DNA from 4 places in the Virgibacillus natechei genome. Region 1 is predicted to be linked to each of the others. Evidence: riboswitches for the same ligand, from Rfam matches in the RefSeq annotation. Region 1 holds a riboswitch; each other region holds the start of a gene.
The links. Region 1 has a riboswitch for thiamine pyrophosphate ahead of OLD84_RS03235 (YkoF family thiamine/hydroxymethylpyrimidine-binding protein). Riboswitches for the same ligand answer to the same signal wherever they lie in the genome.
Positions count from the first base shown of each region.

Region 2: linked by a shared signal. The riboswitch ahead of tenA (thiaminase II) and the one ahead of OLD84_RS03235 (YkoF family thiamine/hydroxymethylpyrimidine-binding protein) in region 1 are both predicted to bind thiamine pyrophosphate.
Region 3: linked by a shared signal. The riboswitch ahead of thiT (energy-coupled thiamine transporter ThiT) and the one ahead of OLD84_RS03235 (YkoF family thiamine/hydroxymethylpyrimidine-binding protein) in region 1 are both predicted to bind thiamine pyrophosphate.
Region 4: linked by a shared signal. The riboswitch ahead of OLD84_RS16885 (ABC transporter substrate-binding protein) and the one ahead of OLD84_RS03235 (YkoF family thiamine/hydroxymethylpyrimidine-binding protein) in region 1 are both predicted to bind thiamine pyrophosphate.

Region 1 covers NZ_CP110224.1:560,907-565,272, forward strand. The annotation lists gene OLD84_RS03230 (M20 metallopeptidase family protein) at 1-1,024, shown strand, start outside; gene OLD84_RS03235 (YkoF family thiamine/hydroxymethylpyrimidine-binding protein) at 1,168-1,758, opposite strand; TPP riboswitch at 1,878-1,981, opposite strand; gene OLD84_RS03240 (putative RNA methyltransferase) at 2,063-2,953, opposite strand; gene OLD84_RS03245 (SHOCT domain-containing protein) at 3,301-3,498, shown strand; gene OLD84_RS03250 (YjcZ family sporulation protein) at 3,641-3,793, opposite strand; gene OLD84_RS03255 (YjcZ family sporulation protein) at 3,833-3,943, opposite strand; gene OLD84_RS03260 (hypothetical protein) at 4,170-4,366, shown strand, end outside.
Region 2 covers NZ_CP110224.1:1,483,422-1,487,787, reverse strand. The annotation lists gene ssuE (NADPH-dependent FMN reductase) at 17-568, opposite strand; SAM riboswitch class I at 690-796, opposite strand; gene tenA (thiaminase II) at 1,059-1,739, opposite strand; TPP riboswitch at 1,899-1,996, opposite strand; gene OLD84_RS07795 (hypothetical protein) at 2,109-2,393, shown strand; gene OLD84_RS07790 (UPF0182 family membrane protein) at 2,470-4,366, opposite strand, start outside.
Region 3 covers NZ_CP110224.1:1,544,138-1,548,503, forward strand. The annotation lists gene OLD84_RS08090 (M3 family oligoendopeptidase) at 1-1,633, shown strand, start outside; TPP riboswitch at 1,717-1,816, shown strand; gene thiT (energy-coupled thiamine transporter ThiT) at 1,912-2,484, shown strand; gene OLD84_RS08100 (hypothetical protein) at 2,650-4,071, shown strand; gene OLD84_RS08105 (Glu/Leu/Phe/Val family dehydrogenase) at 4,274-4,366, shown strand, end outside.
Region 4 covers NZ_CP110224.1:3,366,187-3,370,552, forward strand. The annotation lists gene OLD84_RS16880 (glycosyltransferase family 4 protein) at 110-1,195, opposite strand; TPP riboswitch at 1,434-1,543, shown strand; gene OLD84_RS16885 (ABC transporter substrate-binding protein) at 1,644-2,645, shown strand; gene OLD84_RS16890 (ABC transporter permease) at 2,698-3,462, shown strand; gene OLD84_RS16895 (ABC transporter ATP-binding protein) at 3,459-4,187, shown strand.

The DNA.
Region 1 (4,366 bases):
AGGAGTAGAAGTGAGAACGGGAGTAGGTGAAAGAGGTGTAGTCGGAACGCTAAAAGGTGGGAAGCCTGGCAAAACGATAGCCTTACGTGCAGACTTTGATGCGCTCCCTATTCAGGAAGAGAATGATCTAGCGTATAAGTCACGGATTCCTGGAGTTATGCATGCTTGTGGTCACGATGTGCATACGGCAACCCTGCTTGGTGTAGCAAAAGTTTTAACGGGAGTGAAAGCGGAAATTCCAGGGACAGTCGTGTTCATCCATCAATTTGGCGAAGAAGCAACACCTGGTGGAGCAAAGTTGATGATCGAGGATGGATGTCTGGATGGTGTTGATGTTATCTATGGTGCGCATGTCATGGCTTCAGAAGAATTTGGCACAGTTAAGGTGAAAGAAGGGTATAACTCCACAGCACAGGATGACTTCTTTATTAAAATTCATGGAAAGGGTGGACATGGCTCTGAACCGCATCAGACGGTGGACCCGTTAGTAACAGGCAGTCAATTAGTTGTGAACCTGCAGCAAATTGTTAGTCGAAGGGTGAGCCCACAGCGTTCTGCCGCTGTGACAGTCGGTTCTTTTATTAGTGGTGATGCGACCAATGTTATTCCTGACACTGCAGTCATTAAAGGGACAGTACGTACGTTTGATGAGGATTCTCGGGCTATTATAGAAAAAGCTATGGAACAAATTGTGAAATCCACCTGTGAAGCGGCTGGTGCTACGGTTGAATACGAGTATGTAAAAGATTGCCCATCGATTTGGAACGATCCTGTAACAGCAAAAAATGTGCAAGAAAAAGCCGCTGTACTAGTTGGTGAAGAAAATTTGAATCGCATTGATCCAATGATGGGAAGTGAGGATTTCGCATTCTATCAAAAGGAAATACCAGGTGTATATTTCACAGTAGGTGGCAGAAACTCGGAGATTGACGCTACGTATCCGCATCATCACCCAAGGTTTAATGTAGATGAACGAGCAATGATTAATATTGGAAAGATGTTTTTAAGTATTGTGATGGAGTAAGTAGATATAGCTAATAGTTACTTGTCAAAGAGAAAAGGCGGTATTGTATTATGACCACATCCCTTCCTTTACAAGATACTCCAAGTTTAAAGCCAGTCACTCCTCGTGTTTTATCGATTCGTGACTGGCTTATTTGTTAGTTCTTATTTATGGCTAGGGCTGTTTGCTGAGATAGAAACGGTCATAACCGTATGACTGGAACCTGCTTCAACAGTTGTCTGAAAAACTTGCTCTAACCCATTAAATATTGAAATGGCTTCTCCATTGAGGTGAGTAGAGTAATGTGCTGATGAGACAGTAACATGCTCTTTCATTGCTTCAATTTGGTCATAGATAATGTCCATATAATTTCCACCACCTAGTGGGTAAAGTGAAAATTTTGCTGCAACAGGTTGTTTGGTATTTTTTATCTGATCACGGTTAACAGGACTTTCATCTTCTGACATATAAACATCTCCTGAAGAATCACCAGGACATCCTAATGAATAGGTGGCTTGGAATGCAATATGCTCTCCTGTTTTTGCTGCATGTGTGAAGATTGCTTTTGTCACGTCAAATACGTGAATAAGTTTTCCACGTACAGTGGTCGTTACGTCGTCTGTATTCATCCAAACTTTAGATGTGTCTACTTCATTTAAGGCACCTTCGATAATTTGGATAAAATTGTCACTCATTGGGTGAAGCGAAAAGCTAACTCCTGCAATGTTACTATCGTTACAAGATTGATTCGTCATATGAAACGCTCCTTTTTCGCAATGGTCGTGGCCCCAAGTTAAAATCAGAAATAAAAAAACTGCACTCTCAGAGGAATGCAGTCGGTTTGTATGGTTTGTCATATAAAGTTAATTATACCCAAAGTTCGACTACACTTCCCCACGCTGGTATTATCCAGTTCGGGTAAGAGGGTCAGAACCATGCAGTTCTTCTCAGCCATATATAGCTCCCCTAGTGCCACTATTGCTTATTTAGTTTATATGTCTATTTTAACATAGATGGTTTTATTGTTAAAGCCATGATCACTAGACTTGTTTCATAACTTTATGTTTTTTTACCAATTAGAATATCCAGGTCAACGGTTATTTCAGCAGAGTCCTTTTCTAAAAATGAATTTACTTGCTCGTTTGTAGCTGCCCATGATAAAGGCGTCATTTGAACGAGTGCCTGAATAAATGGGTTATCTAGATTCACGGTATAGCGTAGCCTTGAGTGATCTACAAAATGGAAATTCTCATTAAAACGTTTAACAGTTTCAGCATTCGTATAACGCTGTTTTTCTGGATCATCAAAAAGACCCTCTCTTAATTCTTTTAAGTAATCACTTTGAGGGACTACCTTTACGACTAACCCATTCGTATTTAAAAGTCTATTGAATTCTTCATAATTTGAAGGTGATAAGATATTAAGAATAACATCAAAAGTACCGTTTTGAAACGGTGTGTTTGTTAGATCAGCAACGGACCAGATTTTATCTGAATAGTTCTTGGCAGCTGTCAAAATACCTTCTTTCGAAATATCAATACCTACTCCCATGACTTCCTTTTTAAAATCAGAGCTCAGCCTATCACAGATGGTACTAAGATGTGAGCCTTCTCCGCAACCGGTATCGAGCACAGCTATTTCATCTTTTTTATTTCCACTGTGTTCATTTATCACAGTGGAAATAAACTGAATTAGAGGGTCAAAAAAGTCAGCTTCTGTCATAAGCTTTCTTCGAGCTTCGAAAAGCTCCCTACTATATTTTGTTTTCATTTGGTTTGTTGCTAAGTTGAGATATCCTTGCTTGGTAAAATCAAATGTATGATTACGTGAGCAGGTTAAACTTTTTGATTCAGAAACCTTCATAGATGAACCACAGGTAGGGCACTTAAATATGGATTCAAAATGACGTACATAGATTGCACTCTTTACTCGTTTATTTATTTTATTCAAAAAAGCCACCTCATTTATTTGCGTTATTTAACTATGGGAATAATGTACACCGTTATCTTTCTTATAAATATAACATAAGTGTCCACCTATTCCGTCGATCATTCAACAGATAATTAATTGCACAATCTTAAGTAAGCATAAAATAAAACCTCATTTAGTAAGGATAGACGTACAGGACATGCTAGTATGGAATGGCAGAGGAAAGGAAACGTCCCGTGAAAAACGTCAAACGCAAAAAAGATTTCTTTTTCACGAAAATCCTGTTTAGTCGATCTACCAGTTAAACGATGCCTAACCGTATGATTAAAAACAAGTGTAAAAGGTAATTGTAATAAAGAGGTGATAAAATGCTGACAGAATCTGTAATACGTATTATCTTGTCCGTCATAATTCTAATCATTATGATCGTCATTTTAACTCGTTTTAGAGCAGGTAAATCTCAAGCTCCTCCAAGAGATTCGCTTCATGTTTTGAAAAAAAGACTCGAAAAAGGGGAGATAACGCAAGAGGAATATGATGAAGCAAAGAAAAAACGCGGAAAGTAAATATGTACGGAATTATATTTCGTCATTTCCCGGGAAATAGTGATAAAATATCTCTACTAAATTAACAAGCTGCCGAGATACTCGACAGCTTGAAAACTTTTAGGCTTATTATTTTGCGAATCAAGTTAGTTTTTAGTGAAATTTAAAACCAAGCCGCACCTACGATTATGAGGAGAATAAATAGTACGACGATTAACGCAAATCCACCGCCGCCAGCACCGGCACCAGGTGCGCCATATCCGTGCCCGCAGGCACCAGCACCATATCCAGCTCCGTAGCCGCCATATCCAAACATAGAAACACTCCTAACATTATTTTTTATTTAACTCAGTTCTTAATATCCGTAACCACCGAAAGAAGCACCAACAATAATTAATAGGATAAACAATACTACGACAAAGGCGAAGCCTCCACCATAGCCTGCTCCTGCAACAGCTCCACTCATTAATAAAACACCTCCATATGTTCATTTGTTAGTAATATATGTAGATGATTCAATTAGTGATATGGACACTATCCCAAATTTGGCGCCTTGGAATTAAAAAATGGAAAATATGTTTGAAGTATTCTCTAGAATAATTTTTCACCAATAACTAATGCAATTGTCCATTACGATAATACAGGAAGTACATATACTGTCGTATGCTTCATAAAGATACGGGGGTGAATGAATGTCAGCTGGACATTATTATGGACTATGCCAACAATATAGAGGAAGAGCTGTTGAAATTAAAACGCGTACTGGAGTAACTCATAGAGGGGTTATTTGTCACGTTGATGAGCATAATGTATATTTGCAGCCACTTGGTCGTCAAGGTGGCTTTGGTGGTTTTGGCTATGGAGGCTTCGGCGGCATCGGTTATGGTGG
Region 2 (4,366 bases), 920 kb from region 1:
TTTAATTTTTCGATTGTTACTTCGAAATCGAAACAAGACTAGCTTGATTATTTACTAATTCGATAAGATAAAAAAGTTGCTTTTTCGTTCGCTGTAAGATTTCCTCATCAACAATAGGATGTTCCTTATATTTATCAATTTGACTATCAAGTAAATAGAGCCCTTTCAAGTTCTGCCCCTTTAATGTCGCTAATACTGGTTTCAATGTATACTCAATTGCCAGTAAATGAGAGGGACTTCCACCTGTCATTAGTGGCAACACTGGTGTGTGCTTGAGCACATCTTCCGGCAGAATATCCAGTAATGCTTTAAGGACGCCTGAATAAGCTCCCTTGTATACTGGCGTTCCCACGATGACTCCTCTAGCATTTTGGATTGACGTGGCTATATCTTGAATAACAGGGCTGTCAAACTTTCCTAAAAATAAATCTTCTTGTGGCACATCCTTGATCGAAATATGTGTCACTGAAAAATTCTCCTGTTTAAGTAAGGTTCCTAAATATTTAAGCACATGATCGGAACGGGAAAATTCTGAAGGACTTCCCGATAATACAACAATTTCACCCATGGTGATCATCCTTTCTTGTTTTATTTTCTATAAGATTATCCTGTCTTTAATGAGCTGAAAACTTAAAAAACCCCCTTTTCTTTTTTTGAGAAAAGAGGGCTTTTGATTGTTAATTTATCCGCTCTTATCTCCCAAGGATTTCTCCTGGTGGAATTAGCACCTTCCTGACAATGTCAGAGGTTGCTGAAGCGTCATAGGGCCATCTCCCTCAGCTTCTCTTGATAAGATTATTAAGTTATAATATACACTCTATATTAATTATTCCGATAAGTCAAGTAGGTTTTATGTTTTTACGAAAGGATATTTTGAGACGTTTAGATTTACTTTTACTTATAATGCGTGTTCAAAAAGGAGGATAAAAAGGACCGAGAAGTTCAAGGCGGCGTAGCTTTGAGTAGTGGAACGTATGCAATTAATACGTGAACAACGGAAAAGCAAGCCAACGAAGAAATTCGATGTGTCATTTTTACCGGACTTTTTGAACATCCTCTTATAAATTAATTGGCCAATCCTCTTTACTTTCTGCCATATCCCAGAACATATATTCAAATAAACTTGTTTTGACCACAATATCTTCTAACATAGCTAATTCACGTTCCGGTTTACCTTTCGTTATTTCATTTATCAGATGCTTACAATCCTCGGCTATTTTTGTGAATTCATCAGAAGAATACATTTTCACCCAACGACCAAAAAATTCATGATCTAATGCTCCTGGCCATTTTGCAAGTTCCTTTCCTATAAAGTTATAACTCCATGCACACGCAAGTACGGATGCCACAACATTTTCAACTCCACCACGCTGAGATACATTCAACATATAACTGGTATACGCCGTTGTAGTAGATCCCAGCCTAGTTGCTTCAAGCTCATCATTTGAAATACCAAATTTACTAGCATATTCACGATGCAATTCCATTTCCATATCCAGCGTACCATACAGAAGCTTCGCAAATGCTGTCATTGTTTTTAAATCGTCCGCTTTGGCACTTCCTAAGGCAAATAAACGGGAGTACTCGATCAAGTAGACATAGTCCTGTTTCAACCAATGCTTAAATTTATCGTGATCTAACCATCCTTCACCAATACCTTTAACAAAAGGATGTTCCAAGTAAGAATTCCAAATTGGTTCTACTCTTTTCCACAATTGATCCGTAAATAAGTTGCTCATCATATATTCCCCTTTCTATTGAGAACGTGTTTATAATTAGACTGCTTTAAAGAATCGATTTAGAATGGTCTCACCTCTTTTGAGTAAGAGAGCAAATATAACAAAAAACCCATCACTAGTATAATAGGAATGGGTTTAGCAACAGTAATATTCACCAAAAAATTGCCAGTTCCACTTCCCTACGCTAGTGTTATCTAGATCAGGTTCAAAGGGTCGAATTAATCTCTCAGCATTTAGATGCTCCCCTAGTCGAATTACTTATATATTCAGTTTCTAAATACTAGTATAGGCACACTTAATAAAAGAAAGCAAGCATATACATACAAAGATTCATAGATCACAGAGGAACTGGAATATATCCAAGTAGACATGGAAGTTGAAAATACAAGGGAAGAGGATACTATATTTTATGCATCACAAGCTACTTTGACTACGAATACCGGTGAGCAATTAGAACCTGATATGTTCTTTAGCGAGCATATTGATGGTGAATTCATCGGTCCGGTCACGAAATCTGGATCGTCCTTTTATATTCTAGAAAATTCCAAAGCAGAAGATATTGAATCGATTCGTTTGATTTTCAGTGGTGCATCCAATGAGGACTGGGAAGATATAGGAGAAGAGATTGATATTGAAATAGAACTTGAAAAGTAGGGCTATTTTCTATCCTATCTGAAAAGCAAAAAAGAAGTACTCCAATTTAATGGAGCACTTCTTCTTTATGAAATAATTATTCTGATTCATTTATTTTGGTTTCAAGCTCTGTCATAATTTCTGCAGCTTCATTCCAATTTCCTTCAGATAGTGCATTTTGATAATCATTAAACAGACCTGAAAACTCTTCTAATTCCTCTTCTAATTCTATAGATGGCCCTGTCGGCTCTTCTGATTCTTCGATTTCCTCATCTATTTGATCCTCATCAACCTCGGTTTCAGGATCAATGAGTGTCAGCATTTGTTCTAAAGACTGATCAAATGTTTCTTCCATGACAATGTGATCCTCATAAGCAAGGACAACCTGTTTCACTTCAGGCAGTGAGGTTTCATTGGAAGACTCAATATAGATTGGCTCTACATACATGACCGTGTCCTCAATCGGAAGAGCAAGCAAGTTTCCACGTATAACTTCTGAACCACCTTGTGCCCAGAGGTTCAACTCTTGAGAAATCCTACTATCTTGATTAATACGATTTTCAATTTGCTGTGGACCATATACGTTTTTCTGTTTAGGGAAATTATATACAAACTTTTCACCATAATGTTCCCCGTCATTACGCACGCCCATCCAGGCAATCATATTCTGACGGTTTCGAGGTGTGAATGGCATCATCAGAATAAATTCTTCCTCCTCATACTCAGGCAGTTCCATCGTAACATAATACGGCTCCATCTCAATATCTTCATCAAAGTATAGCTCTGTCGGGAACTCCCAGACATCTTCTCGATTATAGAATACTTCTAGATCAGACATATGATAAGTCCCGTACATCGAGGCCTGAATGGTAAAGAGTCTCTCAGGATAACGGAAGTGGGCCTGTACATCCTGTGGAATTTCCTCTGTAAAAAGTTCCGGGAACATATTGTGATATGTTTGTAATAGTGGGTCATCCGGATTCGCTATATAGAAATCGACCTCACCGGTATATGCATCAATCGTTACTTTAACTGAATTTCTAATGTAATTATTATTGCCGTCATAACCCTCCGAATACGGATAGCTTTCTGCCGTTAAATAAGCATCGAGCATCCAGGCAAGACTTCCGTCATCTCTGACAAAGATATACGGGTCTTGATCATATTCGAAAAACGGTGCAATTCGATTGACACGATCCATAATATTCCTTGTTGCAAGAAACTGGCTATCTCCAGTCACCTGATCGGAAACTAACATACGGAAAGAACCCTCATTCAATGAAAACAGCAGTCTATTCATTCCATTTAGCTGGATTCCCGCTTCTTCTTCGTAGCGACTGGTCATGTTTTCGTCACCTGAAGGATAATCGAATTCATCGACTTCACTATTAACAATTACATTTCCATAATCCTCTTCCCCAAAGTAAATCTGTGGACGAGTTATATCCAGGTCCCCTTCTGGTGGAACGTTTTGCAGCATATATTCCGGTTGACCTTGTGACGTTATCTCATTAACATGGCTCATTGTAACCCCGTATCCATGCGTGTATCTCAACGTTTGATTCAACCATGTCTGTGCTTGTTCAGGTAAATCTTCCGTACTTAATTCTCTTGCACCGATAAAGACTTGTTCATATTCACCATCAATTTCATACCGATCAATATCAACATCATTAAACTGATAATACGTACGGAATGTCTGCAATTGATTATATACATCAAGCAGCGGCCTAGAATCATTAACCCGCACATTATCCATCGTCAATTCATTGCGTTCTATCATTTCCTCATCCAACGAATCATTCCCTGGATTTTCTCTTTCTTCTATATTATCTAGATCATAAGCAGCCTGCGTAAAGTTAAGGTTATGCTCCAAATATTGTTCTTCCTGGGAAAATTCATTTGGTGAGACGACAAAATTCTGAACACCAGCAGATACGAGTTGCCCCGCAATTACTAATACGACATACGCCACAATTGGAATTAGCATCGAA
Region 3 (4,366 bases), 980 kb from region 1:
GGGGACTAGCGAAAGTTTAGTTAAGCTTGTGAAGCAGCTTGAAAGCACGATGAAAAAGTTGCGTGAAGCTTCTGCTTTTGTCAGTTGTTTAAGCGCGGAAAATGTAAAGGACGAAAAAGCGAGTTTATTAGTAGGAAAGCGCAGTGAATTACAGGCTGAAATGGGAGCAATACGTACAAATTTTCAACAAAAGTTAGCCTCTATAGACGATGCCACATGGAAAAGGATTTTAAAACAACCAGAATTGACACAATTGGATTTTGTTCTAAATGAAATTAGGGATAAAGCTAAGAAGCAGTTACCAGTAGATCAAGAAGTGTTAATCAATGATTTGGCTGTTGATGGCTATCATGCATGGGGTCAGATGTACAATACAATTGTAGGAAATATGAGTGTTGAGATTGAAGAGGACGGGGAAGTTCATTCTTATTCAGTCGGGCAAGCCTCCAATAAATTAAGCAACCCTGACCGGTCTGTACGTAAGCATGTATTCGAGCAATTGGATAAAGCTTGGACAGGGAAGGCAGACTTATTTGGTCAGACGTTAAATCATTTGGCTGGTTTTCGCTTACAAACCTATAAACATCGCAACTGGGAATCTGTATTAAAAGAACCGTTAGCGATCAACAGAATGAAGAAAGAAACGCTAGATGCAATGTGGACGGCAATTATACATAATAAAACGCATTTCGTTAACTATTTGCAAAAGAAAGCAGATTTATTAGGGGTGGAAAAATTAAGTATCTATGATATTGGAGCACCCTTAACAGATTCAGTGAAAACATCAAGTTATACAGAAGGTGCCGAATTCATTATTGATCATTTTCGTGAATTTAGTCCGAAAATGGCTGACTTCGCAAAAATGGCCTTTGATAATCGCTGGATTGAAGCAGAGGATCGGGCAGGAAAACGACCAGGCGGGTTTTGTACAAGCTTTCCAGACAGTGAGCAAACCCGGATATTTATGACCTACTCAGGTACATCATCCAATATAGCTACACTGGCACATGAACTTGGTCATGCTTACCATCAGCATGTGATGAATGACGTGAATGGATTGAATCAGGGATATGCGATGAATGTTGCTGAAACAGCCTCAACATTTGCAGAAATGATCGTTGCTGACGCCTCTGTGAAAAATGCGCAAAATAAAGAGGAGAAACGAGCACTGCTGGAAGATAAAATTAAACGAAGTGTTGCATTTTTTATGAATATCCATTCCCGGTTTATTTTTGAAAATCGTTTTTATGAAGAAAGAAAGCAGGGGTTGGTTTCTGTTAAACGGTTAAATGAATTGATGGTAGAGGCTCAGAAGGAAGCGTATAATGATTCACTTGAGGAGTATGATCCAAATTTTTGGTCGTCCAAGTTGCATTTTCATATAACAGGCGTACCATTTTATAATTTTCCATATACATTTGGATACTTATTCAGCCTTGGTATCTATGCCCATGCAAAGGAAAAAGGTGGCGACTTTGAGGATGATTATATTGCATTATTGCGTGATACAGGCAGCATGAACGTAGAAGGTCTGGCAGAAAAACATTTGAATGTAGACTTAACAAGTACAGCATTCTGGGAGAGTGCTATCCAGCTCTGTGTAAAGGATGTAGAAGCCTTTATGGAACTATAGAACGCTGCATTAAGGATAATTGTTCATTATTATTGTAATAATTTGATAAGTAAGATACAATACATGTAATAAAAAAGTAAATAAAAGCCTACAGGGGGAGCCATTTGGCTGAGAGTGAACGGTTGTTCTGACCCTTTGAACCTGTTAGTTAGTACTAGCGTAGGGATGGCGGTTTTTTGATGGAATAAAAAAGTAATGTGAGCGGATTCCCCATCAGGAATTACCCCCCCTTGGCATTGCTTTTTTTGTACTACTTTAATAAGGGGGGAGAAGTTTATATGAGTTCTAGAAAAATATTATTTTTAATCGAGGTAGCCATTTTTACAGCATTAGCCCTATTATTGGACATTATTCCATTTCTCTCGTTTAAAATCTGGGCTATGGGTGGTTCGATTTCATTTGCGATGATACCAATATTCATTATCGCGTTCCGTTGGGGCATTAAAGGCGGATTGCTTTCCGGTTTCTTGTGGGGAGTATTGCAGGTTGCTGTCGGAAACGCCTATATTTTACATCCAATTCAAGGCTTGATTGAATATGGGCTTGCCTTTACGGTGTTAGGTTTTGCAGGGGTATTTGCAAAACAAATACAGAAGGGCGTAAAAGAAGGAACAATAAAAACATACCTTTCTTACATTGCTTTAGGAGTGCTTCTAGGGACCAGTCTACGCTTTATTGCACATTATTTTGCGGGTATTGTGTTTTTTGAATCGGCAATTGAAGGGCAACCAGTCTGGATCTACTCGTTAGTCTATAATAGTTCTTATATGGTTCCTTCATTTATAATATGTTCATTAATCGTGTTCTTCTTGTTCCATAAGCAGCCAAAAACGTTACTGAACAGCGCATAAAATAAAATTATTATCTGCTCACATTAAGATAACCTCTTCTTTCTAGAGGTTATTTTTTTATGATAATGCGGGCTCCACATGTTGAAATCCCTCTCTATTTGTAGCGACCTTATTTCATCATGCATAGGCTACAGTACAATTCGCTATGAGGGGGAGGTAATAATGATGGATCTTAGTTTTGCACATTTGTTATATGGCTTATTTACACTTGTTATAATAGCTACCATGATTTTCAGATGGGGTATAGTACTGCCTTCGTTACTAGGCACATTTTTGATAGCTTGGGTATATAACGGGAGTCTAATTGAAGGATTTACAGCCATTTTTAATGCAAACCTTGTAGCTGCTCAAGAGCTTTTTAATATATTTCTAATCATAACTTTTATGTTGGCACTTCTTCATTCCTTGCGTGATCTGGGTGCTGATCGTAAAATGATTCAGCCTATCCAGAAATTGATGATTAACGGTCATGTTTCTTATTTTGTTCTTGTTGGCGTGACCTATGTTATTTCACTTTTTTTCTGGCCGACTCCAGCTGTACCTTTAATTTGTGCTCTACTTGTTCCCGCTGCAGTAAGAGCAGGTTTACCAGTAATGACAGCAGCAGTTGCTATCGCAATTGCTGGTCAGGGAATGGCTCTTTCTTCAGACTATATTGTTCAGGTAGCACCAAGTCTGTCAGCTACGGCTGCAGGTATTGACACTACTTTGGTTGCTGATAGATCATTCGTTTTGTCTTTAATAGCTGGTGGAAGTGCTATTCTTATAGCTTATTTCCTATACCGGAAGTCAATTCGCCCTAAAGATGACGAAGTAAATGAAATTGAAATGCAGAATGTGCAAGCTACTACAGAAGCAACAAATAAAGCAAAAACTACAAATTTGACGATGTGGAGCAAGTTATTTGCTGTATTGGTCCCATTAACGTTATTGGGTGTTGTTATTTACATGGTTTATGAAAAGCTTTTCTCAGGAAGAATGGGTGGACTTGAAGGGGGGGACGGTGCAGCATTTGTTGGAGGAGTTGCGGTTATATTATTATTGTTATCAACGGTAGCATTTGGACGTCAACATGCCCTTGATTATATATCTAACCATATTACTGAAGGTTTTGTATTTGCTTTTAAAGCAATGGGACCTGTTATTCCTATCGCGGGTTTTTTCTTCTTAGGCAGTGCGGATTTCTCCGCAGACATTTTAAGTTTGGACGAAAATCCGCCCGCATTATTGTTTGATCTTGTGGAATCTATTCAAACATACTTGCCTGAAAGTGCCATATTAGCAGCTTTTAGTATATTAATCATCGGGATAATTACCGGTCTTGATGGTTCAGGCTTTTCAGGATTACCCCTTACAGGCGCATTAGCAGCCTCTCTACAAACTGGCTCTGTTGATACTGCAACACTGGCAGCGATTGGGCAACTGGGGTCTATTTGGACGGGAGGAGGAACACTTGTCGCATGGTCATCCTTGATTGCAATTGCAGGTTTTTGTGGGGTTTCTGTGATGGACCTGGTTCGTAAAAACTTTATCCCTGTAATGGCTGGGTTATTGTTAGCTACGCTATTTGCTGTATTTCTTTTATAAACGAAGTGTTGGCTTTGTATATATTGTTGTTATGCCCCACATCGTTGAGGAACCTCAACAATGTGGGTTTGTTCGCTGTTAGCTTTCTACTAAAAGCTGAATAAATCGTTTGCATTGGACATGGACTTTTCTTTTGATAGACTCTGGATAAATATGTAATACATTGGACAACATGAAAATAACACTATTCAGGAGGAATAACATGGCAGATAAAAAAGGAACTGGAGCCGGATCAATTGTCGAAGAATCATTAGATGCCTTATTAGATGATGAAACATTTTTACCAGAATTAGAG
Region 4 (4,366 bases), 1.1 Mb from region 1:
TGCACATAGGGTCTCATTCATGTGAAGCAGCACTTTCAAAGTTGACATTTCGCATTCGACATATTATGACAAAAACCGGGAAGTGACAGGCACTTATTCACGATCCCATTTATTCACGGTCTCTACTCTTCTTCATTTTCCATAATAGTTTTCGTAACCTATCGACTACTGGTCGTTTGCCGCCCATTACGACACCTGCTAGTTCGGCAAATATATGTAATAACACGAGTACAAAGGCTGTTACGATAAGTGCGGTTGTGATCGTTCCAAAGGAAAATAGAATGGCTAATCCACCGAATAGGGCGCTGAAGGCGTAGATGATCAGGACTGCTTTTCGGTGGCTGTACCCGCCGGCTATCAATTGATAATGGAGGTGCTTGTTATCAGCGATCATGATGCTCTCTTTATTATAAGCTCTTCGTACGATGGCTAACAGTGTGTCAAATATCGGTACCGCTAAAATGACAACTGGTATGATGAAGCCGAATAGTGCGATGTTTTTAAATAGACCAAGCATGGAAACGACTGCAATCATGTAGCCTAAAAAATTGGACCCTGTATCGCCCATATAGATTTTTGCGGGGTAAAAATTGTGGTATAAAAACCCGATATTTGCCCCGATTAAGACGATGCATAAATACGCGACCATCATTTGCGTGTCGATGAGCGCCATAATAAAAATACTGGCTAAAGCAAAGGTGGATACCCCTGTTGCCAAGCCGTCCAATCCATCGATGAGATTGATCGCATTGGTGATCCCAACGACCCATAGTACGGTAATGAGAACACTGAAGAAACCAAGATCAATCATACCGATAAATGGCAAGGTAATGCGTTCAATGATTAACCCCGACGAAATTAGAAAAGATGCAGCAATAAGTTGCCCAGTAAGCTTGACGACAGGCCTGATGCTATAGCGATCATCGAGTGCGCCTGTTACGAGGATAACAATTGCTCCAAGCAAAATTTCCGGTAAATGTTCATGAGCTGGCTGTAAATATAGCGCACCTAAAAAAGCACCAATAAAGATGGCTATTCCACCTAGTCTCGGTGTAACTTCTGTATGTATTTTCCTTCTATTTGGCAGATCAACTGCTCTGAGTTTAATCGCCATTTTTTTTACGGGATAGGTTACAAGTAACGTCGCTACTAATGCAATTAGAAACGCGATAAATAGTTCGACATAATTAAACATAGAGTTCTCCTAAAATTCGTGATGACTATCAGCGATGTTATCGTTTATGATCTTCCTCCGATTATAGCGAATACGTACATACATATGCAAATTTAACTTTATTCGACAACATCAGATCATCCTTGTGCCCATTCTTCGAAAAGCGCTTTACATCTCCGCTTATTCTGTGGCATACTATTTTTTAACGTGTTATAATGTTCGCAGGTTCAAAAGTTTTTTTGATCCGATACAATAATTTTCATTCATGTAGGGGGGCCGGTTTTGCTGGCTGAGACTGTATCCGTAAGATACTGACCCTTGGAACCTGATCTGGTTGGTGCCAGCGGAGGGAACATAGTCATATTTTACACGAGATGATGATGTTTATTCCCATGCGCTAAGGGCTAACCTTTGGCGCATTTTTTATATGGTTGAAAAACAGCGGTTTATTTAATGGGGAGGAAGAAAAATGAAGAAGTTATATTTTACATTCGTAGCACTATTATTGGTTGTTCTCGCGGCTTGTGGGGATGGTGGTGGACAATCTGATGGCGAAGGAAATGACCTAACACCTGTTTCTTTTGCGCTGGACTGGACGCCGAATACAAACCACACTGGGATTTATGTCGCGAAGGAAAAGGGTTATTTTGCAGAACAAGGATTAGATGTTGAAATTATGTTACCTGGTGAAGCTGGAGCAAATCAACTGATTGCATCAGGTGAGGCTGATTTCGGTGTAAGTTATCAAGAACGTATCACACAAGCACGTGCGGAAGGGTTACCACTCGTTTCCATTGCAGCTGTTATTCAACATAATACGGCTGGTTATATGTCACCGGTTGATAAAGATATTACAGAACCTGCTGATTTTGAAGGCCGTATTTACGGTGGTCTTGGCACCCCTCTTGAAGAGGCGAACATGGAGACGATTATGAACCAGGAAAACGCTGCTATTGATCAAGTAGATTTCATCAACATTGGCGATGCGGACTTTTTCACTGCTGTACAACGTGATGTCGATTTCTCCACTGTTTATTATGGCTGGACAGGGATTGAAGCAGAATTAAGAGAAGAAGAAATGAACATGGTCTACCTTCGAGATTTTGCGAACGAGCTCGATTTATATACACCAATTCTAGCAACGAGTGAAGCAATGATCGAAACGGACACGGAAACTGTTGAGGCATTTGTACATGCTGCAACACAAGGCTATGAGGATGCCATTGAAAAGCCAGAGGAATCCGCTGAAATCTTAATCGAACAGGAGTCAGATCTAGATCCGGATTTGGTTTATAGTAGTCAGGAATGGATATCTCCAAGATACCAGGATGACGCGGAAAATTGGGGTGTACAAGAGGCATCGAGGTGGGAAGATTATGCTGATTGGATGTTTGAAAATGGGATAATTGACGAGGAAGTGGAAGCAGGAGATGCATTTACCAATGATTTCTTACCGCATAAAGCAGAATAAGGGGCGTTGTTAACATGGGGATGACGATGGATACATTAACGGGGAAATACCGATGAAAAACATGTTGAAAAGAGGATGGCGGCCGCTGATTGCCATCCTTATCTTTATTGGCTTCTGGCAGCTCGTCACCATTGTTTTTGACATAGAGGACTGGATACTTCCTGCTCCAACCGACATCGTTCTCGAGGGAAGAGATGTTTTACCCGACTTTCTTCCTCATTTCTATGCAACGCTAACGTTATCTGTTTCGGGACTTCTTATTGGAGCGACAATTGGCTTGGTCATAGCCGCCCTTTTACATCTTTTACCACGTGTACGGGAAACGTTTTATCCATTTTTAATTTTATCCCAGAACGTGCCGACTATTGTACTTGCACCATTGCTCGTCATTTGGTTCGGATTTGGCTCCCTACCGAAATTAATCGTTATTACGTTGGCTTGTTTTTTCCCAGTCGCCGTTTCTGCTATAGGCGGATTCCAGCAGACCAACCGGGAATTGCTTCATTATATGAAAATGATGGGTGCGAGCAAATCACAGCTATTCTGGAAATTGGAATTACCACACGCCCTGCCTGCTATTTTTTCTGGTTTAAAAATAGCAGGCACCTACAGCGTGATGGCTGCCGTTATATCGGAATGGCTTGGAGCGCAAGAAGGAATTGGTGTGTTTATGACATTAGCTACTTCCTCTTACCGGACACCTCGTGTGTTTGTAGCGATCATCGTTGTGATGTTGCTCAGTTTAGCTATTTTCGGGCTCATTATTTTACTGGAGAGACTCCTGATACGATGGCAAAAGAAAGGAGAACAACGATGAATCTTTCTATAAGGGATGTCAGCAAATCCTTTGGGGATAAACAAATACTAGATAGTCTTTCATTTGATGTAGCGGACGGAGAATTCGTATCCTTAATTGGGCCCTCTGGAAGCGGAAAAAGTACATTGTTCAGCTTAATTGGTGGATTATTAGCACCTGACAGTGGTGACATATGGATGAACGAAGAACGGATAACGAATAAAAGCGGTACTATTAGCTACATGCCGCAGCAACCTTCCCTTTTCCCGTGGCGTACCATCATGCAAAACGTACTGCTTGGCCAGGAACTCAACGGCCAAAAGGAAACAGACCGCGCCATGGAGATGCTAGAAAAAGCTGGACTTGGTGACGTTACCCATGCCTATCCACACGAACTATCCGGTGGCATGAAGCAGCGCGTCGCCTTTATTCGCGCGCTGTTAAGTCCGCAAGCCTTTATGTGCTTGGACGAGCCATTCTCTGCGCTTGATGATTTCACAAGGATGGATATGCAAAAATGGCTTCTAACCACTTGGGAAGAAAATCAGCAATCCGTACTATTTATCACCCATAACATTGAGGAAGCACTGTTTTTATCAGACAAAATTATTATTCTATCAAGCAATCCTGCCCACATAAAAAAAGAGATTTCGATCCCTTTTTCAAGACCGAGGGATGAAGCTATTATGCTCACACCTGAATTTCTGGACTGGAAGAGGTATGTACTGGATATAGCTTTGAATTGAGGCTATATTTTACATTGAATAAAAAGAATCCATTTAAGAAAACTTGGCAGATGATTCTAATGTTATCAAGCTATTAAATCACAAAAGAGAACCCTTTTTCTTTTTTAGGTTCTCTTTAATCGTTTCTGTCCATTCGAAACTGCTTTAAATCAATTGTAAATTCTGCCTTCATTAACAAG